Regions from separate parts of the Lysobacter fragariae genome, predicted to be linked through region 2. Evidence: predicted binding sites of a transcription regulator. Region 2 holds the regulator's gene; each other region holds the start of a gene.
What was found. The regulator HrcA, encoded in region 2, represses chaperone genes, less so after heat shock. The targets are predictions, from matches to a motif close to TTNGCACTCNNNNNNNNNGAGTGCNAA.

Region 1 (7,405 bases), on a different contig from region 2:
CCGCGCGTACCGCGCAGTCGTGGATCGCGTTCGACAGCAGGCACAGGCCTCCACCGACGGACGGGATCAGGCAGCCTTCGCGTAGTTCGCGTCCGACCACGTAGCCGCGACGGCGTGTCGCTCGTCCGACGTGTCGCCAGAAACCGAATACCGCGCCTGCTGGCATTTCAATCCCATGCAGGGAACGCAGCGCCACGCGCAGGTTGTGGATCTTGCCCGCCACGAAGGCGGCGTCGCTGTCCTCGCGCGGCCACAGGGCGGCCTCGAATTCGGCCAGCACCGGGGCGCAACCCAGCACATCGCCACGCGCGTGCCGGCGTGGTCGCTTCGCGTCGACTGCATCGCGGACGGCGCGTTGAACACGCAGCAGCCACGCCTTGCCCGCAAAGACCACTGCCTGCCGTCGCGTCGGCAACGCGCCCTCCATGGCGGCCGGTTGCGCACTCATCCGTTATCTCCCCTGTTGGACGCCGTACTGGACACCCAGCTGGGAGGCATCCACTGGAGCAGCCTCGCCGATTTCCGTGCCATAGCCAATCCGCACGCGTACCGGTCGTTGCGCGACCTGCCCGCCCGGCCCATGACCCGCGCGCGCCACTCTGGGACAATGTCGCCATGGATCTTCCGCCGGCTTCCCAGCAGCATGTAGTGATCGTCGGCGGCGGCTTCGCGGGATTGTGGGCCACGCGTGCACTGGCACGCGACCGGGTCCGCATCACCCTCGTCGACCGCCACAACCACCACCTGTTCCAGCCACTGCTCTACCAGGTCGCCACGGCGGGATTGTCGGCGCCCGATATCGCCGCGCCGTTGCGCCACATCCTGCGCGGGCAACGCAACGTGGACGTGCGACTGGGCGACGTCACCGGCATCGACACCGCCGCGCGCCACGTCACCCTCGCCGACGGCGAACGCATCGACTACGACTACCTGCTGCTCGCGAGCGGCGCGACGCACGCGTACTTCGGCCACGACGACTGGGCCGCGCACGCGCCCGGACTGAAGACGCTCGACGATGCCCTGGCGATACGACGTCGCCTGCTGCTCGCCTTCGAGCGCGCCGAAGCGGCCGGCAGCACCGAGGAACGCGCGGCGTGGCTGAACTTCGCCGTCGTTGGCGGCGGCCCCACCGGCGTGGAACTGGCCGGCACGCTGGCGGAGATCGCGCGCCACACGCTGCGCAACGAGTTCCGCCACATCGATCCGGCCGAAGCGAAGGTGCGACTGGTCGAAGCCGGCCCGCGGGTGCTGTCCACGTTCCCGGAATCGCTCTCGGACAAGGCGCGCGCGCAACTGGCGAAGCTGGGCGTGGAAGTCGTCACCGGCACACCGGTCGCGGCGATCGATGGCGAGGGTTACACGCTGGGCACGCAGCGCGTCGCCGCGCGCACGGTGCTATGGGCCGCGGGCGTGGCCGCTTCGCCGCTGGGTGCGTTGCTCGACGCGCCGCGCGATCGCGCCGGCCGCGTGCGGGTGGAAGCCGATCTCAGCGTGCCCGGTCACGCCGACGTGTTCATCGCCGGCGACCTCGCCAGCGTGCGCAGCGGCGACACGCCGGTACCCGGCGTCGCGCCCGCCGCGAAGCAGATGGGTGCGCACGTCGCCGGCGCGATCCGCGCACGGCTGCAGGGCAAGGCGGGAACGCCATTCCGTTATCGCGACTTCGGCAACCTCGCCACGATCGGCCGCATGGCCGCCGTCGTGCACCTGGGCCGGTTGCGCCTGTCGGGATTGCTGGCGTGGTGGTTCTGGCTGCTGATCCACATCGCGTTCCTGATCGGTTTCCGCAACCGCCTGATCGTGATGATCAACTGGACGTGGGCGTACTGGAGCTACCAGCGGCACGCGCGGATCATCCTGGGCGACGGCGACGACGCCGGATAAGTCCCGGGCAGGCCGCCAGCCATGTGCGCGGGGCGACCGGAATCATCTTTTGCCCCGCCCGAAAGACTCATCACCCTTCCGGAATCGCATTTCTCCCTTCCGGAAGGAGTTGCCGGCCTTCCGCAATCCGTTCCAACCCTTCCGGAAGGACTCGTCAGCGTTCCGGAATCTCTTTTCACCCTTCCGGAAGGACTTACCAGCCTTCCGGAATCCGTTCTGACTCTTAGAGAAGGATTCGCCGGCCTTCCGGAATCGCATTTCTCCCTTCCGGAAGGACTCGTCAGCCTTCCGGAATCTCTTTTTCGCCCTTGCGCAAAGGCACGTCAGCCTTTCAGGAATCTCCTTGCGCCTTCCGGTGGGCCCGCAACCCCGCAGCGACCGCGCGAGACGCGACGCAGGCTTCGTCCAGGTAGCCGATGAATCGTGCCGGCCCGGTCGGAATTCCCTGACGCCTTGCCCACTGCCATCCTGTCGACGCCACAACCACCGACGCCACCCATGGACACCCTGCTGCTTGCCCTCGACTTCATCGGCACCTTCGTCTTCGCCATCAGCGGAGCAACGGTCGGCGTGCGTCACCGACTCGATCTGTTCGGCGTGCTGGTGCTGTCGTTCGCCGCGGCCAACTCGGGCGGGATCGTGCGCGACGTGCTGATCGGCGCGACGCCGCCCGCGGCGCTCGGCGACTGGCGCTACCTGGGTGTCTCGTGCCTGGCCGGACTGCTCACGTTCTACCGCTACGGGCAGGTCGAACGCATGCGCAATCCGGTGCAGGTGTTCGATGCCGCCGGACTGGCGCTGTTCGCCGTGTCCGGCGCGACCAAGGCGCTGGCGTTCGGATTGGGGCCGGTGAGTGCGACGGTGCTGGGCATGCTCAGCGGCATCGGCGGTGGCATCGCGCGCGACGTGCTGGTGGCGCGCACGCCGGTGGTGCTGCAGGCGGAACTCTATGCGGTCGCGGCGCTGGCCGGCGCGGGCGTGGTGGTGCTGGGCAAGGCGTGGCAGCTGCCTGACGTGCCAGTGCTGGCGATCGGCGCGTTGCTGTGCTTCGGGCTGCGCTTCATGGCGATCCGCCATGGCTGGCACCTGCCGGTGGCGCGGGCGCGCGAGCACTGACGGCGGTTCCTTGCTTCTGCGTCGTGCGCTGACTCGCGACAGGCCCGGAGAAACGAAAACGGCCCGGTTTCCCGGGCCGTTTCAATTCATCGCTGGAGCAATGCTTACGCCGCGAACAGCGCCTTCATCTTCTTCAGCGCGTTCGCCTCGACCTGGCGGATGCGTTCGGCGGAGACGCCGTATTCGTCGGCCAGTTCCTGCAGCGTGATCTTGCTGTCGGCGTCGAGCCAGCGGCGCTTGATGATGTCGCGCGAGCGCGCATCCAGGCCCGCGAGGCCTTCGCGCAGCAGCTCGAGCTGGTTGTCCTCGCCATCGGCGCGTTCGTAGGCCTGGGCGGGGTCCTCGGCTTCGGCGCGCAGGTAGGCGGCCGGCGACGGCGGGGCGTGTTCGTTGTCCTCGTCGGTGGGCGCGTCGAAACCGATGTCGCGACCGGACAGGCGCGATTCCATCTCCAGCACTTCGCGTTCGGAGACATTGAGGTCGGCGGCGACGGCGCGCACTTCCTCGGCGTTCATCCAGCCCAGGCGGGTCTTGGACTTGCGCAGGTTGAAGAACAGCTTGCGCTGCGCCTTGGTCGTGGCGACCTTCACGATGCGCCAGTTCTTGAGGATGAACTCGTGCATCTCGGCGCGGATCCAATGCACCGCGAAGGAGACCAGGCGCACGCCCTGTTCGGGATCGAAGCGCTTGACCGCCTTCATCAGGCCGATGTTGCCTTCCTGGATCAGGTCGCCCAGCTGCAGGCCGTAGCCGTTGTAGCCGCGGGCCACGTGGACGACGAAGCGCAGGTGCGAGTGCACCAGGTCGCGGGCGGCGTCGAGGTCTTCTTCATCGCGGAAGCGGCGGGCGAGCGCCTGCTCGTCCTCGGCGGTGAGGACCGGGATCTGGTGCACGGCGCCGACGTAGGCTTCCAGCGAACCCAATGCCGCCAAGCCGTTGAAGGCTGGAATCGGCAGGTTATTGGCGACGAGGGCGGTGGAGGAGTTCTGGGTCATGGATGTGATCTTAGCAGTCGGGTCCTGGGACTGCTAAAGCCCCGGGGAGTTCCAGACTGTTGCATTGATGGATCCAAAGTGGGTCGAAATCCGTTCAGGAACGAACGGAGTTCGGGTCAGAACCCAGAGCAATCGTGCCGGTTCGGGGCATTTCAAGGGCTGCGGCCATGCGACCACAGCGTCCCGGCCGATCGCGCTGAAGATTCGCTTCAGAATCAATGCTCTGCCGAAAAGCGGCGCGGCGCCACCGCCGGACGTCACGGCAAACGCCATGCCCGGGCCCGACCGTGTCCGATCCACACACCCAAGCCCGACTCCGCCTTAAACCGCCGAGGCCGCCGCCGCATCTGTATGGCTATGCTCGCCGCCGTGACCACCACGACTCCCTCCGACGACACCCCGCCCACCGGGGCCGACGACGACCACACCCTGGTCGGCGCGGCGTCACGGGGCGAGGTGGCGGCCTTCGAAGCGCTATACCGCCGCCACGCCGGCCGGGTCCACGGCGTGATCAGCCGGCTGGTCGGCGGCAAGGGATCGCGGGCGGAGGACCTGACCCAGGACGCCTTCGTCCGCGCCTGGCAGGCGCTGCCGGCGTTCCGGTTCGAGTCCGCATTCGGCACCTGGCTGCACCGGCTGGCGGTCAACACCGCACTGATGGACCTGCGCAGCCGCAAGAGCCGGCCCCAGGACGAAGGCGACGGCGATGACGAGGTCTTCGACCTGGTCGGCACCACCGATTCGGCCGGCCACACCACCGCGCTGTCGATGGACCTGGAACGCGCCGTTGCCAGCCTGCCGCCGCGCGCCCGCGCGGTGCTGGTGCTGTACGACGTGGAGGGCTGGCAGCACGAAGAGATCGCCGCGCAGCTGGGCATGGCCGTCGGCAGCTCGAAAGCGCAATTGCATCGTGCCCGCACTTTGTTGCGGTCGCGGTTGGAGGCACACGCATGAACACCCATGGCACCAACGACAACGGCATGCACGATCACGACGCCCATTCCGACGACGACGCGCGCCTGCCCGACGCGTTGCGCTGGCAGCTGCGCGCACTGCGCCGCGACGTGGAGCCGGACCGAGAACTGTGGATCGGCATCGCCACGCGCCTGTCCGCGCAATCAGCTTCCACGACGGTGCCTGCGGCACCCCATGCGTCGCGCCGGCTCATGCCGATGGCGTTCAGGCCACTTGCGATGGCGGCCAGCCTGGCGCTGGTTGTCGGCACGGTCGTCTGGAGTCAACGCTCCGACGACACGATGACGGCCCCCGCCGCCGACAACGCACAGGCATCCACCTTCGTGCAGCGCGAAGCGCAGGGACTCACTGCCGAGTACCAGGCCGCGCTGGACGAGATGCAGGCACCGGTGCCGGCCAGCCTGGAAACCACCGTCGCCGAACTCGATCGCGATGTCGCGACGATCCGCGAAGCGCTGGCCCACAACCCCGATTCGGTGCGACTGCTCGAACAGCTGCGCCGCACTTACGCCCATCGCCTCGCGCTTGCACAGCGCGTGGCCTACAGCTGATTACTGAAGACGCATCAGTGGAGAACATCATGACCCGTACCCACGCCCGCCTCGCCATCGCAGTTGCCGCCGCGCTTTTCGCAATTCCTGCGCAGGCGGCGACGCCGATCAACGAAACCCGGCCACTCGACGCGAGCGGACACCTCCAAGTGGAAAACGTGAAAGGTCGCATCGACGTGACCGCATGGGACCGCGACGAAGTGAAGATCGAAGGTAGCCTCGGCGCCGGCGTGGAGAAGCTGGAAATCAGCGGCGACCGCAATCATCTGGTCGTTAAAGTGAAGTACCCGAAGAGCGGCGGCATGGGCTTTTTCACTGGCAGCGACAAGAGCGAGCCGTCGCAGTTGAAGCTGATGGTGCCGCGACGCGCGGATCTCGAGGTCGATGCGGTCTCCGCCGACGTCGATGTCAACGGCGTTGCGCCCGCGGACCTGTCCATCGACAGCGTCAGCGGCGACATCGACGTCATCGGCGCGCCGAAGGATGCCCGCATCGACAGCGTCAGCGGCGACCTGCGCCTGACCCTCAACAGTTCCAGCGTGCGTACCGAAAGCGTCAGCGGCGACATCCAGCTGCGTGGCCGCCTCGACGGCGAAGTCAGCGTGGAAACCGTATCGGGCGACGTCGACGTGGCGGTGCACGAAAGCAGCCTTCGCAAGCTCTCCGGCAATACGGTATCGGGCGAGATGAACGTCACCACCGCATTGGCGCCGCACGGCCGCATCAGCCTGGAAAGCGTCAGCGGCAGCCTCGACCTGCGCGTGCCCGCCACGCTGTCGGCGCAGGTCAGCGGCAAGAGTTTCAGTGGCGACCTGTCCGCGCCCGGTACCCAGATCGATCGCCCCAAGCACGGCCCCGGCTCCAGCTTCGAGCACACCTATGGCAGTGGCGACGGCGAGATCCGCCTGGAGTCGTTCTCGGGCGATGCGCGGTTGAGCTTCGAGAAGTAAGTGCGCGTCCAGGAACCCGAAGTTCTCGCCGTCATCCCCGCGAAAGCGGGGACCCAGTGACTCCAGGTTGTTGGCGGCAGCGGCACTGGATGACCAGTCTTCGGCTGTTGTGAATCAGCGCCGCTTCGCGGAAATGACCGACGTAACAGCAGTTTTTCGAAGTGCCCGTAACTCCGGGTAGCCCCGGCGGCTTCGGCAAGTAGCAGCCCACTACCCTCCCCCGCTTGCAGGGGAGGGTCGCATCATCAGGCCCGGGAGTCGGGCCGGACACATTGATCAGCGCTTTTCCGCCACGATCTCGGCGTGCAGCTTCTCGCCGACGATGCGGTTCACCGCGGTCGACGGATGGTCGCCGTGGAAGTAGAAGTAGGCATCGGGCGTGGCGCACGGCGTGGTGTCTTCACCGAACAGCGCGCGGCCTGCACAGGCCTTGTCGGTGTTGACGATGCCGTACTTCGCCGGGTTCTGGATGATGTCGTCCAGGTACGCGCCGAAATCGTTGAGCTGCAGGTCGATCTTCAGCTTCTTGCCCAGGGCCGGGACCAGCTCGCGGTAGGCCGGATTGAGCTTCTCGCCCACGGCGGTGAAGGTCGGGATCTTCGTCGGCAGCAGCGAGAGCGATACATGGCGCGCGCCAACGCTCTTCAGCAGCTCGATCTGGCGGGTGAGGTTGTCGGTGGTTTCCTTCGCCGGACCTTCGCTGTCGTTGAGGCCACCTTCGATGAAGAACAGCGTGGTGTCGGGGTTGAAGGTGATGTCCTTGCGCTTCACGCGCGCCACGAAATCCTCCACCTGGTTCTGCATGCCAACGACCAGCGTCAGGTCGCCGATCTTCTTGCCTTCGTTGGAGCCGCTCGGCGCCGCCGTCACGGCGAAGTTGATGCCCTGCGAATTCGCGCTGGGATCCTTCGAGTGGGTGAAGGGGATGTCCAGC
Region 2 (7,405 bases):
GTGATTCTCGCCCATCCAGCCAGTCGCAAACGGAAACAACGACAGCCAGAACAGCAGGTGCAGGTTAGCCCACAGCACTCGGCCATCGACGTGGCGCGCGGTATGCAGGAAGTGGTGGTGGTTGGCCCAGTAGATGCCGACGTAGACGAAGCTCAGCACGTAGCTCAGGAACACCGGCCACAACGGCCGCAGCGATGCGAAATCGGCGCCGTGCGGCACCTTCATCTCCAGCACCATGATGGTGATGATGATGGCGATGACGCCGTCGCTGAATGCCTCGAGTCGCCCTTTGGTCATCGCTACGTCCCGTCTCCCGACTCGCTTTCCGACTCGACAACACCACCCTGCCCCAGATACGCCACTGCCCGCGCTGACCGGCGGCTGCCGGTTCACGCGGGCGGTGGGTCAAACCAGCAATGCTGGCGATCGTCCTGGGGTGGGCGACGACTTACTTGTCGCCGTCCTTGACCTCGGTGAACTCGGCGTCGACCACGTCGTCAGCCTTGCCGCCCGCGTTGCCTGCGCCCGTCTCCGGGCCCGGCTGGCCGGCAGACGCCGCCGCGAACAGCGACTGTGCGGCTTCTTCCAGCGCCTTCGACTTGGCCTCGATCTGCGCCTGGTCGTCGCCCTTCATCGCGGTTTCGAGCTCGGCGATCGCGCCTTCGGCACGGCCGATGACGTCGCCCGGCACCTTGTCGCCGTTGTCCTTGATTGCAGTGCGTGCAGCGTGGATCAGGCCATCGGCGTGATTACGGGCCTGCACGAGGTCGTGGAACTTCTTGTCTTCCTCGCGGTGCGCTTCGGCGTCCTGCACCATCTTCTGGATTTCCTCGTCCGACAGACCCGAACCGGCCTTGATCTCGACCTTCTGTTCCTTGCCGGTCTTCTTGTCCTTGGCGGTGACGTGGACGATGCCGTTGGCGTCGATGTCGAACGACACTTCCACCTGCGGCATGCCGCGCGGCGCGGCCTCGATTCCGGACAGGTCGAAGCGGGCCAGCGACTTGTTGAAGCGGGCCTGTTCGCGCTCGCCCTGCAGCACGTGCACGGTCACGGCGGACTGGTTGTCCTCGGCGGTCGAGAAGGTCTGCGAGGCCTTGGTCGGCACCGTGGTGTTCTTCTCGATGATCTTGGTGAACACGCCGCCCAGGGTTTCGATACCCAGCGACAGCGGGGTCACGTCGAGCAGCAGCACGTCCTTGACGTCGCCCTGCAGCACGCCGCCCTGGATCGCGGCGCCAACGGCGACGGCTTCGTCCGGGTTGACGTCCTTGCGCGGTTCCTTGCCGAAGAAGTCAGTGACCGCCTGCTGCACCTTGGGCATGCGGGTCTGGCCACCGACGAGGATCACTTCGCTGATGTCGCTGGCGCGCAGGCCGGCGTCGTTCAGCGCGATGCGGCAGGGTTCGATGGTCTTCTTGACCAGATCGTCGACCAGCGCTTCGAGCTTGGCGCGGGTCAGCTTGATGTTGAGGTGCTTCGGACCGCTCGCATCGGCGGTGACGTACGGCAGGTTCACTTCGGTCTGCTGCGCGGACGACAGCTCGATCTTGGCGCGCTCGGCAGCATCCTTCAGGCGCTGCAGGGCCAGCGGATCCTTGCGCAGGTCGATGCCCTGGTCCTTGTTGAACTCGTCGACGAGGTAATCGATGACGCGCTTGTCGAAGTCTTCGCCGCCCAGGAAGGTATCGCCATTGGTGGACAGCACTTCGACCTGCATTTCGCTGTCGACGGACGCGATCTCGATGATCGACACGTCGAACGTGCCGCCGCCGAGGTCGTACACGGCCACCTTGCGGTCGCCGCCCTTCTTGTCCATGCCGTAGGCCAGCGCGGCCGCGGTCGGCTCGTTGATGATGCGCTTGACGTCGAGCCCGGCGATGCGGCCGGCGTCCTTGGTCGCCTGGCGCTGGCTGTCATTGAAGTAGGCCGGCACGGTGATGACGGCTTCGGTGACGGTCTCGCCGAGGTAGGCTTCGGCCGTCTTCTTCATCTTCGCCAGCACTTCAGCGGAGATCTGCTGCGGCGCCATCTTCTTGCCGTCCGCGGTCGACACCCAGGCATCGCCGTTGTCGTGCTGGGCGATGGTGTACGGGACCAGCCCGATGTCCTTCTGCACTTCCGCGTCGGTGAACTTGCGGCCGATCAGGCGCTTCACCGCGTAGAAGGTGTTCTTGGGGTTGGTCACGGCCTGGCGCTTGGCCGAGGCGCCGACCAGCACTTCGCCGTCCTTGGTGAACGCGACGATCGACGGCGTGGTGCGATCGCCTTCGACGTTCTCGATGACGCGGGCCTTGCCGCCTTCCATGACGGCGACGCACGAATTGGTCGTGCCCAGGTCGATGCCGATGATCTTTGCCATTGCTGTTTCCTCTCGCGAATCTTTGTGCGTGGTGGCGGTACGTGACCGCTGATGTGCGCTATCTGGGGGATGCCCGGGTGCCGTTCAAGGCCCGGCGTCCCGGAAAATTCAGTCGTGCTTGCTGACGGTCACCAGTGCGGGACGCAGCAGGCGCTCGTTCAACAGCCAGCCCTTCTGGTAGACCTGCACGACGTGGCCCGGGGCGTGCCCGGCTTCGTCGACCATGGCCATGGCCTGGTGGTGCTCGGGGTTGAACGGCTGGCCTGCCGGATCGACCGCGACCAGGCCGTTGTCGTTGGCGACCTTGAGCAGCTGGCGCAGCGTGAGTTCCATGCCTTCGCGCAGGTGTTCGGCGGTGTCCGCCTTGACCGTTAGACCGGCTTCCAGGCTGTCGATCACCGGCAGCAGGTCGCCGAGGAGGCGTTCGTTGGCGAACTTGCGCGCCATGTCGATATCGCGGGCCAGGCGCCTGCGCTGGTTCTCCAGCTCGGCGCGTTCGCGCAGGGAGTCGTCGCGTACCTGGGCCAGTTCGGCCTTCAGGCTCTCGATTTCAGCGGTCGGGGAAGGGGTTTCATTGCCGACGGTCGGGGTCTCGCCGTTGGCCTGCATCGGTTCGGTAGTCATCTGGCGTGTGGCTCATCCTTGCGCGACGTTGCGCAACGGGGGAGCTATGGGGACCGCCGATTGGGGTTTCAACCGTCCCGGCGGTCAAATCGCCGGGGCTGGTCGACCAATCCGTCGACAAGATCAAAAGTTCAGCCGCCCTGCGGGTCCGGCTGGATCGCGGCGCCCAGTGCCTCGGCGGCGGCCTGCACCACGGGAATCACCCGCTCATAGGCCATGCGGGTCGGGCCAATGACGCCCAGCACGCCAAGCACCTGACCGCCCGCGGTGTAAGGCGCGGTCACCAGCGACATGCCCTCCAGCGGCGCCAGCCCGGTTTCCTCGCCGATGAAGATGCGCACGCCCTGCGCGCGGACCGTGCGTTCCAGCAGCTGCAGGATTTCGCGCTTGCGAGCGAAGGCGTCGAACAGCTCGCGCAAGCGGTCCAGGTCGGCCAACTCCTGCACGCCCATCAGGCGGGTCTGTCCGGCCAGGACCATGTCGTCGTGCGTCGGGGCGAGGACCTGTTCGGCCAGCTCCACCGACTGTGCCAGCAGGCTTTCCATCTCGTCGCGGGCGCTGCGCAGCTCATGCAGCAGGCCGGTGCGGATGTCGGCCAGGGTGCGGCCGGAGAAGTGCGTGTTGAGGTAGTTCGCCACGCGTTCCAGCTCGCCGGCATCGTGGACCCGACGCGTCTGGATGATGCGGTTCTGCACTTCATTGTCGGCGAACACCACGATCGCCAGCACGCGCTGACCGTCCAGCGGAACGAATTCGATCCGGCGGAAGGCGAACTGTTCGCGTCGCGGCACGCTGACGACGCCGACGAAATGCGTCATCGCCGACAGCAGCTCCGATGCGCTGCCCAGCAGTGCCTGCGTACCCGAGCCGGCAGGCAGTTCGCTGCGCAGTCGCGCCATCTCGCCCTCGGGCAACGGCCGGACCTGCAGCAGCGAATCCACGAACAGCCGGTAGCCCTGCGCCGTGGGAATGCGCCCGGCCGAGGTGTGCGGCGCGCTGAGCAGGCCGACTTCCTCCAGGTCCGAGAGGATGTTGCGGATCGTCGCCGAACTCACGTCCAACCCGGCATGCCGCGCCAGCGTCTGCGAACCGACCGGCTCGCCGCTCTGGATGTAGCGACCGATCAGCGTGCGCAGCAGCTGCCGCGCGCGCGGATCCAGGCTGGCGATGTCGGCGGGATGGCGACTCATGGAGGCGATATAAGCACCCCGAGGGCCGTTCGCAAGCCGATTGTTGAGATATGTCACGAAAAAGGCCGCATCGCTCGACATTCTCAAGGGTCCGTCGCGCCGCAATGGCCCACGATCTCAGCCTCCGCGACGGCGACACGGTGTCCTGTCGCGCGCCGCGCCGAGCCACAAGGCGACCGCGACGGCTACCCGCCCCAATTCCCGCAAGGCACAATCGCACCCCATGCTCGCCCACCTCGCCATCAAGGATTTCGCCGTCGTCCACAGTGCCGAACTCGACTTCGGCAGCGGCTTGACCGTGATTTCGGGCGAAACCGGCGCCGGCAAGTCCCTGTTGGTCGACGCACTGGGCCTGCTGTCGGGGCTTCGCGCGGACAGTGGCGTGGTACGCCACGGCGCCGAGCGCGCGGAGCTCGCGGCCGGTTTCGTGCTGGACGACGCCTCCCCCGCCCGCGCCTGGCTGCGCGCAAACGAGCTGGACGAAGCCGACGAATGCCAGATCCGCCGCGTCATCCGCGCCGATGGTGGATCGCGGGCATGGATCAACGGGCGCCCGGTCACCGTCGCGCAGCTCACTGATCTGGCCGGATTGCTGGTCGAAATTCATGGCCAGCACGAGCACCAGGCCTTGCTGGCGCGCTCCAGCCAGCTGGCTTTGCTGGATGCCTTCGGCCGCACCGACACACAGCGCACCGCCGTGGAAGCCGCAGCCAAGCACTGGGCCGATCTGCTGCGCGAACGCGAAACCCTGCTGGCGCAGGGCGATGTCTCCGATCGCATCGGCTGGCTGGAACACCAGTTCGTCGAGCTCGACCGCGAGACGCTGGAACCCGAAGCGCTCGCCAAGCTGGAAGCCGACCACCGCCGCATCGCCCACGCAGCCGGACTGATCGCGGCGTGCGATGGCGCCTTCGTGCAGCTGGGTGGCGATGAAGGGCCTTCGTTGTCGCGCAGCCTGCATCAGGTCCGTGGCGACCTGCAGCGCGTGGCCGAACACGAGCCACGCCTGACCGAAGTCGACGCGATGCTCGACAATGCCACGATCCAGATCGACGAAGCGCTGGTCCTGCTCGATCGCGTGCGCAGCGACCTGGACGTCGATCCGGACGCATTCACCGGATTGGAAAGGCGCCTGGGACGCATCCACGAACTGTCCCGCAAGCACCGCGTCGCACCGGAACAGCTGGCTGCGCAGCGCGACGCGATTGCTTTCGAACTCGAATCCCTGCGCGGCGCCGACGAACGCCTGCAGCAACTGGAAACCCAGCTCACGCTAGCGCGCTCGCAATGGCGCGCGGCTGCGGATACCCTCGGCGCGCGTCGCCGCGAAGCCGCCGCATCGCTGTCGACGGCCACCTCAAAGCTCATCGGCGAGTTGGGTATGGGCGGTGGACGCTTTGAAATCGCGATCGAACCTATTGAAGCCGATCGCCCCGATCCGCAAGGCGGCGAGCGCGTCGAATTCCTGGTCGCGGCCAATCTCGGCCAGCCGGCGCGCCCGCTGCGCAAAGTGGCTTCCGGCGGCGAGCTCTCGCGCGTTTCGCTGGCGATAGAAGTGGCCGCGCTGGGACTGGACGCGGTGCCGACGATGGTCTTCGATGAAGTCGATTCCGGCATCGGCGGCGGCGTGGCCGAAATCGTCGGCCAGAAATTGCGCGCGCTGGGCGCATCGCGACAGGTACTGTGCGTGACCCACCTGCCGCAGGTCGCTGCGCAGGGCCACGCGCACTACCGCGTCAGCAAGGCGGCCAGCGAAGGCGTCACTCAGAGCGCTGTGCAAGCGCTGTCAGCAGAAGATCGCGAAGAGGAAATCGCGCGCATGCTGGGAGGTGTCGAAGTGAGCAGCGAAATCCGCGCAGCCGCACGGCGATTGATCACCGACGTTGCCTAATCGCCGTCGGCGGAATGAGCCGCCGATCACACATGCATGCAATAATCCGCCAGTCGGCCGAGTCCGGCTGGCACCCACAAGGACGTTGGGATCGACGTGATGTCAACGTCCGTCCACTTGAAAAGGACTTTGAACAATGACGAACAAAGCACTGCCTGTCCTCGCGCTCGCCGTCGCGCTCACCCTTCCCTTCTCGGCAAGCGCGGTAAACCTCTTCGGCAGCAAGACGGCGGACCCGGAGAAGCTCATCCGGGCCACGGCTGACGCCCTGGGCTACGACGAGGAAGAGATCAAGGTCAGCGACCTGGAGAAGGATGGATCAGCAACGCGCTACAAGGCCACGCTGGCCGACGGCACCCAGTACCGCTGCTACGTGGCGGACCCGGGTAGTGGCGCACTGGGAAAGATCATGTCTCTCGGGCAGGACGTCATGAGCTCCGCGCAGTGCACCAAGCGGCGGAGCACGGACAAGTCCAGCAAACACCCCGACAAGAGCAGTAACGCCCTGCTGGAAGCCGCCGGAAAGCACTGATCCATCCGCTCAAGAGAAAAGCCCGCATCTGCGGGCTTTTTTGTTGCCAGCACGCCTCAGCGTTTCTTCCGGACGTACAGCACCAGCGAGTGCTCCTCGATCTCGAAACCGTGTTGCGCCGCGATCTTCCGCTGCAGCTCCTCGATCTCGGGGCTTTCGAATTCGGTGATCTTGCCGGTATCGATGTCGACCATATGGTCGTGGTGATGGCCACGGTCCAGCTCATACACCGACTGGCCGGACTCGAAGTTGTGCTTGAGGACGAGGCCGGCGGCCTCGAACTGGGTCAGCACCCGATAGACCGTCGCCAGACCGATGTCCTCGCCGTGGTCCAGCAAGTGGCGATAGATGTCTTCGGCGGTCATGTGGCGGGGCTTGGACTGCTCCAGCAGTTCCAGGATCCGCACGCGTGGGTGGGTGACCTTGAGTCCGGCGTTGCGAAGGTCTTGCGATTCCATCGAGGCTTCCTGTTTTCGGGTCCTGTCATCCCGCGCCGGCCACACATGGCCGATCGACACCTGGGGCGACCAAGAACCGGCATCGCCGATCCACTGGCGGCCCAACCTGCAAGTGCAGGCTTGCAACAGCGGATGAATACGCCCCGGCCCGGGCCGCGCGGCGAGTGCTTCAGTGTATCATCGGCCCCTGTTTCGACTGCCCCGCCTGTCGCGAAGAACCCGATGCGCAAGCTCCTGCTGGTCCTCATTGTTGCCCTGTCCACCGCCGGTTGCGGCATTCTTTACAAGCAGCCGATCTACCAGGGCAACCTGCTGGAGAAGACCAACGTCGAACAGTTGCAGGCCGGG
Region 3 (7,405 bases), on a different contig from region 2:
CCAACGCGCTGCGTCGGCAATGTTGTTATTCCACTTCTGGCGGTCGCGATTACAGTGCCGGAAGTGGTGTGACTAACGTCACTGCGCGTTGCGCTTCCGACAGACGGTGCAACGCACGACGTCGTCATGGCATCGCATGGCAGGACTTGTGCGTATTCAGCGCCTGCAAGGCAACGCGTGCATGGCGTCGCGCCAATTCATGCAGCGCGGGCAACCGACCTTCCGTATCGCATCCGAATTTGCAAAGGATGGCGGAATCCTTGAAGGCAATGCGCGCATGGCGTGCCGCCAACAACGTACTGCCTGCGAACAGAACGTCCCGCATCACTGCGGGGCTTTTCCTGTTGCGCGTGTAGCGATGCAGTGGCCAGGCTGAAGGCAGCACCGCGGCCTCCCTCCGGTCGCGAACGGCTCAACGCGTCACTGTGCGCCGCCGCCGCGTGCCAACTCCCGAGGCGCCGCGCTTACCCGGGCTGCCGCCCGACACACACGGATTTATCGGTCACATGACATCGAATTGGATCGTCTCCGAATCCTCGATCGGGATCTCGAAGGAATTTCCGCCCTGAAGAATTTTCACCACCGCGCCGCTACCTAGGGGGGCGTCCACAAGCAGGATCATGCGCAGCGCCTTGCCTGGAATCCTGCGTGTTTGCGGATTGGCGGCCGAGGCCCCGGCGCCATGCACCCTAGGCCATCGGTCGCCGCAGAAACGGGTTAACCCGTGCGTGCGCCTAACCGCGAATCCGACGACCGCCATTCCATGCCACTGGCCAATCCGCGGCACCGTTGATGACGCGATGACAACACCGGCGCTGGTGCGGGCGGCTTGAAGATCTGGCGAGCGTGCCGCTGTGCGTTCGCGCCACAAAAAAAGATCCCCGCTTTCGCGGGGATCCTTGTTGTTGACGGCGCCGGATTGAACGACGCAGGGTCGCTCGAACCCGGCACCGCAACGGGGTGATACGGCAATCAGAAATCCATGCCGCCCATGCCACCCATGCCGCCACCGCCCGGCATCGCCGGCTCGTCCTTCTTCGGCAGCTCGGCGACCATCGCTTCGGTCGTGATCATCAGGCCGGCGATCGACGCGGCGTTCTGCAGCGCGGTACGCGTGACCTTGGTCGGATCCAGGATGCCGGCTTCGAGCATGTCGACGTATTCGCCAGTAGCGGCGTTGTAGCCGAACGCGCCCTTGCCTTCGATCACCTTGTTGAGGATGACGGAGGGTTCTTCGCCGGCGTTGGTGACAATCTCGCGCAGCGGGGCTTCCATCGCACGCAGCGCGATCGCGATGCCGTGGTTCTGGTCTTCGTTGATGCCCTTCAGGCCCGTGATCGCGGCCTTGGCGCGGATCAACGCGACGCCGCCGCCCGGGACGATGCCTTCTTCGACGGCAGCGCGGGTGGCGTGCAGCGCGTCTTCAACGCGTGCCTTCTTTTCCTTCATCTCGACTTCGGTAGCGGCACCGACCTTGATGACGGCAACGCCGCCAGCGAGCTTGGCCACGCGCTCCTGCAGCTTCTCGCGGTCGTAGTCCGAAGAGGTCTCTTCGATCTGCGCCTTGATCTGCTTGATGCGTGCTTCGATGCCGGTGTGTTCGCCGGCGCCGTCGATGATCGTGGTGTTCTCCTTCGAGACCTGGATCTTCTTGGCGCGGCCCAGATCCTTGATCGTGGCCTTCTCGAGCTGCAGGCCGACTTCTTCGGAGATCACGGTGCCGCCGGTGAGGACGGCCATGTCTTCCAGCATCGCCTTGCGACGATCGCCGAAGCCCGGAGCCTTCACTGCGCAGACCTTGACGATGCCGCGGATGGTGTTGACGACGAGCGTGGCGAGGGCTTCGCCTTCGACTTCCTCGGCGACGATCAGCAGCGGCTTGCCGGCCTTGGCGACGCCTTCGAGCACGGGCAGCAGCTCGCGCACGTTGGAGATCTTCTTGTCGTGCAGCAGGATGAAGGGATCATCCAGCTCGGCCTGCATCGACTGCTGGTTGTTGATGAAGTACGGCGACAGGTAGCCGCGGTCGAACTGCATGCCCTCGACGACGTCGAGTTCATTTTCCAGGCCCGAACCGTCTTCAACGGTGATCACGCCTTCCTTGCCGACCTTGTCCATCGCCTGCGCGATCAGGTCGCCGATGTTGGCGTCGCTGTTCGCGGAGATGGTGCCGACCTGGGCGATTTCCTTGTTGGTCGACGACGGCTTGGAGATCTTCTTCAGCTCGACGACGGCTTCGGTCACGGCCTTGTCGATGCCGCGCTTGAGGTCCATCGGGTTCATGCCGGCGGCGACCGCCTTCATGCCTTCGCGGATCAGCGCCTGCGCCAGCACGGTGGCGGTGGTGGTGCCGTCACCGGCGTTGTCGGAGGTCCGGGAAGCGACTTCCTTGACCATCTGCGCGCCCATGTTCTCGAACTTGTCGGACAGTTCGATTTCCTTGGCGACGGAGACGCCGTCCTTGGTGATCGTCGGGGCGCCGTAGCTCTTCTCGAGCACGACATTGCGCCCCTTCGGGCCGAGCGTTGCCTTGACGGCATTGGCGAGCACGTTCACGCCGCGCAGCATCTTTGCGCGCGCGTCTTCGCCGAAGCGGATTTCCTTCGCAGCCATTGCGATTACCTCAAAAAGTATTCAGTGGAGAAGAAGTGGTTGAAGCTGGAGTCGAAACAGCAGACGCAACGCGCGATCAGGCGATCACGGCGAAGATGTCGTCTTCCTTCACCACCAGGTATTCGGTGCCGTCGAGCTTCACTTCGGTGCCGCTGTACTTGCCGAACAGGACCTTGTCGCCGACCTTGACCTTCGGCGCGCGGACGTTGCCGTTGTCGAAGACCTTGCCGTCGCCGACGGCGACGACTTCACCCTTGATCGGCTTCTCGGTGGCCGAATCCGGGATCACGATGCCGCCCGCGGACAGCTTTTCTTCTTCCATGCGCTTGATGACCACGCGGTCGAACAGCGGCTTGATGTTCATGGCAATCCTCACGTAAGTGATTGAATGAGTGGGGAAAGAATCCCGGCATTAGCAATCACCCGTGGTGAGTGCCAGATCCGGGACGTAGAAAGACCCGGCGAACCGGGACTGCCGGTAAATGGGGCCATGGGAATTGGTTTCAAGGGCGGCCGCTGAGGCCGCCAACCGGTAGTGCCGGCGCCGTCGGATCCGGGCGGAGGCCGGGACGCGGAGGCCAGCCCTCACTACACAGGCAAAAAAAGGTCCGCCAGGCCGGGGGGCGTGGCAGACCGTCAAAAAAAGAACGAGCGCGGACAGGGGTTCGCGCTCGTTCCGGTTTGGAGATGGCCGTCCTCAGCAATGCGCAATCCCGCGCCCCGTCTCCGTACCTGACCTCTTGTCGACGCCAGCGCTCCTTGCCGGACGGGTCCAATTTCCCCACTTCTGCGACGGATGTCCACTATGAAATCGTAGTCATTTAGTTACTATCGGTAACACGTCCATCGAAAATATCTTGCAATTTATGGGCTTTTGTTCGATTCGATGTCACGAGTGGCTACCATAAGCGCACAGCGTAGGGTGTCTATTGATATCGACGTGACTATCGGTAACAAGTAGCGACTTCGGCTCCATTTTTGACCTCACGAAGGACCGGATCCATGACTTCGCAGCAACGCATCCGCCTCGCCCGGCGTCACGCCGGACTGTCCCAGGCCGTCCTCGCCGCCGCCGTGGGCGTGCAACGCAGCGCGGTGAGCCACTGGGAAGCCAACAACGGCAAGCATCCCAGCGTGACCCACATGCGCGAGCTGGCGCTGGCCTGCGGCGTGCAGTTCGAGTGGCTGGCGACCGGGCGCGGCAAGATGAGCCTGTCCCACGATACCGAGCTGGATTCGGTCGCCGCCGCAGACGCGTTGCTGATCGAGGATCCGATCGAGCTGCGCCTGATCCTCGCCTTCCGCGACGCACCCACGCGCTCGCGCGCGCCGCTGGTCGAGGTCATCGAACAGCTGGCGGCGCTGCGGACCGGACGCAAGGCCGGGCTGGCGAAACCCTAGCGGCATGGCGGGATCGTCACCACCTCCGCGTCGCCGGGTACATGGGCCTGATGTCGACGCTACTCGCCTGGCAAGGCCGATCCGCCGGATGCGGCCGCGCGCGAGCGCAACGAAGGGATCTACAGCTTCCAGGGCAACCGTAATCCCTTCATCGACCACCCGAGACAGCGGCAGCCGCGAGACGAAAAAGCCCTGGGCGACCGGGGCTTTTCCTCGGGAATCTCTGAGCAACTGCCGTCATCCCCGCGGAGGGCGGGGATCCAGTGTCTTCAAGCCATTGAAAGCAAAGACACTGGTTTCCCGCCTTCGCGGGAATGACGAGCAAAAGCGGAGTTGCTCAGACCTTCCTTGGTTACTGCCCAGCTTTGCCGGCATTGGTGAAGCCCGCAGCCGGCGATTTTCGGCCGCGGGCGCGGCACTACCCGTGCCGGCTCTTTGAGTTCATGGGGGGCCGGTACAATCGGCCTATGCCGGTCCTGCTCGTCTATTGCACCTGCCCCGATGACGCCAGCGCCGAGCGGATCGCTGCCGCGCTCGTCACCGAGCGCCTGGCGGCCTGCGTGAACCGGCTTCCCGGCGTGCAGTCGACCTACCGTTGGCAGGGCCAGCTCGAAACCGCCAGCGAAGTCCTGCTCCTGGTCAAGACCACGACCGATCATCTGCCTGCGCTGACCGCCCGGGTGCAGGCCCTGCATCCGTACGAACTGCCGGAACTCATTGCGGTCGAAGTCCGCGCTGGCCTCCCCGCCTACCTGGACTGGGTGATCGCGGAAACCTCGCAAAGCGACACCTGATTTCCCGACTGCGCACGTTCGCCCATCCATCAACTACCGACCCGCCGACTCCGCCTTGATGACCTCCACTTCCCCGTCGGCCTGGCGCGCATTCGCCATCTCCATCGTCGTCCTGCTCCTGTCGGGCATCGCCGCTCCCGCGTCGGCCGCCGCGCCTTCATGCACCGACGAAGACAACCTGCTGCCGGTCGAAGAGGCCTTCGTGCTGGACGCGCAGGCAACCGCGCCGGATCGGATCGAACTGCGCTGGAAGATCGCGCCAGGCTGCTACCTCTATCGACACCAGCTGAAGGTGCAGGCCGACGCGGGCTTCGCCGCGCAACCGCCGCGGATTCCCGCAGGCGCGCCGCACCAGGACGAATACTTCGGCCGCGTGGAGACCTACCGCGACGCACTGACCGTGATCGTGCCGGGCACGGCGCGCGCCGCATCGACGACGCTGAAAGTGCGCTACCAGGGCTGCGCCGATGCCGGCGTGTGCTATCCGCCGCAGACGCGCAACGTGACCGTGGCGCTGTCGGGCGAAGCGGGCGACGACACGCCGCTGGTGACCTTTGGCAACAACGCCGGGCGCAGCGCCGGTGCGCCGCTCGGCGGTGGTCTGCTCGGCAATGCCGCTTCCGGTCCGGTCGATGGCGCGCCGCTACCGCCGGAGCAGGCGTTCGGCTTCGAGGCCATCGTCGGCGACGGCAACACCCTGCTGCTGCGCTTCACCCCGGCGCGCGGCTATTACCTGTATCGCGACAAGACCGCGCTGAAGCTCGATGCGAACGCCAGCAAGGCCGGCATCCGTCCGGGCGCGCCGAAATGGCCACAGGGACAGGCGCATCGCGACGAACACTTCGGCAACGTCACGGTGTTCTTCGACCAGATCGATGTCCCGCTGCCACTGCTGCGCACGCGTACCGATGCCGCGAAACTGACGCTCACCGCGACCTTCCAGGGCTGCCAGACCAATGGCATCTGCTATCCGCCGATGACGCGGGCGGTGACGCTGGATGTTCCGAAGGGCGTCGTCTCGACGACGTCGGCGATCGATGCCGCGACGACAACTGCCACGACAACCGCCGCCGCGCCTGATGCGACGCTTGCCGGCGCTTCCGCGACCCAGGCGGGAGCAACGGCCGACGCCGCTTCCGGCCCGACGCCGACGCCATCGACTGTCGCCAGCACCTCGCCCGCGACGGTCGCGCCCTCGTCCGTCGCGCCGCGCGGCGCCAACCTCACCTTGTTCTCCGCGCTCGCGCTCGCGCTGCTGGGCGGACTGGTGCTCAACCTGATGCCGTGCGTGCTGCCGGTGCTGTCGCTGAAGGCGCTGTCGCTGGCGGGCAACGGCGAAGATCCCGCCCGCGCCCGTCGCCACGCGCTCTGGTACACCACGGGCGTGATGCTCAGCTTCGTGCTGCTGGGTGCGCTGGCGCTGGTGTTGCGCCAGGCCGGACTGGCGCTGGGCTGGGGCTTCCAGTTGCAGCAGCCGCTGGTGGTCGCGCTGCTGGCCCTGCTGATGTTCGGCCTGGGCCTGAGCATGTCCGGCGTCTGGCACGTCGGCGGTCGCTGGACCGGCATGGGCCACGCGCTGACGACGAAAACCGGCCCGATGGGCGACTTCTTCACCGGCGTGCTCGCGGTAGTGGTGGCGACGCCGTGCACCGCGCCGTTCATGGGCGCCGCGCTGGCGTGGGCGTTCACCGCGCCGGTGGTGCTCGCGCTGGCGGTATTCCTCGCGCTGGGCCTGGGCCTGGCGCTGCCATTCCTGCTGATCGGCTTCATCCCGGCGCTGGCGCACCGCCTGCCGCGACCGGGCGCGTGGATGGAAACCTTCAAGCAGGTCCTCGCCTTCCCGCTGTATCTCACCGCCGCGTGGCTGGCGTGGGTGCTGGCGCGCCAGCGCGGTGCCGATGCGATCGGCTGGTGGATGGCGGCGGCGGTGCTGCTCGCGTTCGCCGCCTGGGCCTGGACCCGCGCGCGCACCACCGGCCATCGCTGGGCGACCGTTGCCGCGGTGCTCGCGGCGCTCGCACTCATCTGGCCGCTGAGCGTGATCCACACGATGCCGCGCCCGCAGGCGAACGCCCCGCTGGCCGCGCCCAGCGAAGGCATCGTCGCGGTGCCCTTTACCGAACAAAAGCTGGCCGACCTGCGCGCCGCCAACCGCGTGGTCTTCGTCAACATGACCGCCGACTGGTGCGTGACCTGCAAGGCGAACGAGCGCGCCGTGTTCCGCGGAGATGGCTTCCGCGATGCGATGACGCAGACCAACGCCGTCTACATGGTCGGCGACTGGACCGACGTCGATCCGGCACTGACGGCGTTCCTCCAGCACTACAAGGCCGTGGGCGTGCCGTTGTACGTGGTGTTTCCGCGCGGCGGCGGCGAGGGTCGCGTGTTGCCGGTGGTACTGACCACCGACACCGTGCGTTCGGCCCTGCTCGAAGCCGCCGGCACCGCACCCATCACCGCGACGCCGTGAGTCCGACCGCGCGCCTGCTGCTGGTGGCGCTGGCCGCCGCCGGACTGGGCGCCGGGCTCGGCCTGAGGCTCAACGGACCCGGCCCGCTGCTGCGCACCGAGCTGGGCCAGCGCGCGCTGCAGGGCGT

Region 1: a site for HrcA is predicted at 4,006-4,032, ahead of rpoH (RNA polymerase sigma factor RpoH). Genes of this name have one in related genera too.
Region 3: a site for HrcA is predicted at 3,026-3,052, ahead of groES (co-chaperone GroES). Genes of this name have one in related genera too.

Annotation. Positions count from the first base shown of each region.
Region 1 covers NZ_BAAGXP010000013.1:152,845-160,249, forward strand. The annotation lists gene ACYVD7_RS14160 (VanW family protein) at 1-448, opposite strand, end outside; gene ACYVD7_RS14165 (NAD(P)/FAD-dependent oxidoreductase) at 616-1,884, shown strand; gene ACYVD7_RS14170 (trimeric intracellular cation channel family protein) at 2,383-3,000, shown strand; gene rpoH (RNA polymerase sigma factor RpoH) at 3,105-3,995, opposite strand; gene ACYVD7_RS14180 (RNA polymerase sigma factor) at 4,353-4,949, shown strand; gene ACYVD7_RS14185 (hypothetical protein) at 4,946-5,521, shown strand; gene ACYVD7_RS14190 (DUF4097 family beta strand repeat-containing protein) at 5,551-6,471, shown strand; gene ACYVD7_RS14195 (SGNH/GDSL hydrolase family protein) at 6,748-7,405, opposite strand, start outside.
Region 2 covers NZ_BAAGXP010000006.1:423,309-430,713, reverse strand. The annotation lists gene ACYVD7_RS07950 (TMEM175 family protein) at 1-297, opposite strand, end outside; gene dnaK (molecular chaperone DnaK) at 449-2,362, opposite strand; gene grpE (nucleotide exchange factor GrpE) at 2,471-2,971, opposite strand; gene hrcA (heat-inducible transcriptional repressor HrcA) at 3,118-4,176, opposite strand; gene recN (DNA repair protein RecN) at 4,400-6,067, shown strand; gene ACYVD7_RS07925 (hypothetical protein) at 6,204-6,599, shown strand; gene fur (ferric iron uptake transcriptional regulator) at 6,656-7,057, opposite strand; gene ACYVD7_RS07915 (outer membrane protein assembly factor BamE) at 7,280-7,405, shown strand, end outside.
Region 3 covers NZ_BAAGXP010000002.1:275,036-282,440, reverse strand. The annotation lists gene ACYVD7_RS03910 (hypothetical protein) at 125-385, opposite strand; gene groL (chaperonin GroEL) at 973-2,613, opposite strand; gene groES (co-chaperone GroES) at 2,690-2,977, opposite strand; gene ACYVD7_RS03895 (helix-turn-helix domain-containing protein) at 3,616-4,014, shown strand; partial or broken gene ACYVD7_RS03890 (endonuclease) at 4,050-4,332, shown strand; gene cutA (divalent-cation tolerance protein CutA) at 4,482-4,808, shown strand; gene ACYVD7_RS03880 (protein-disulfide reductase DsbD family protein) at 4,867-7,278, shown strand; gene ACYVD7_RS03875 (TlpA family protein disulfide reductase) at 7,275-7,405, shown strand, end outside.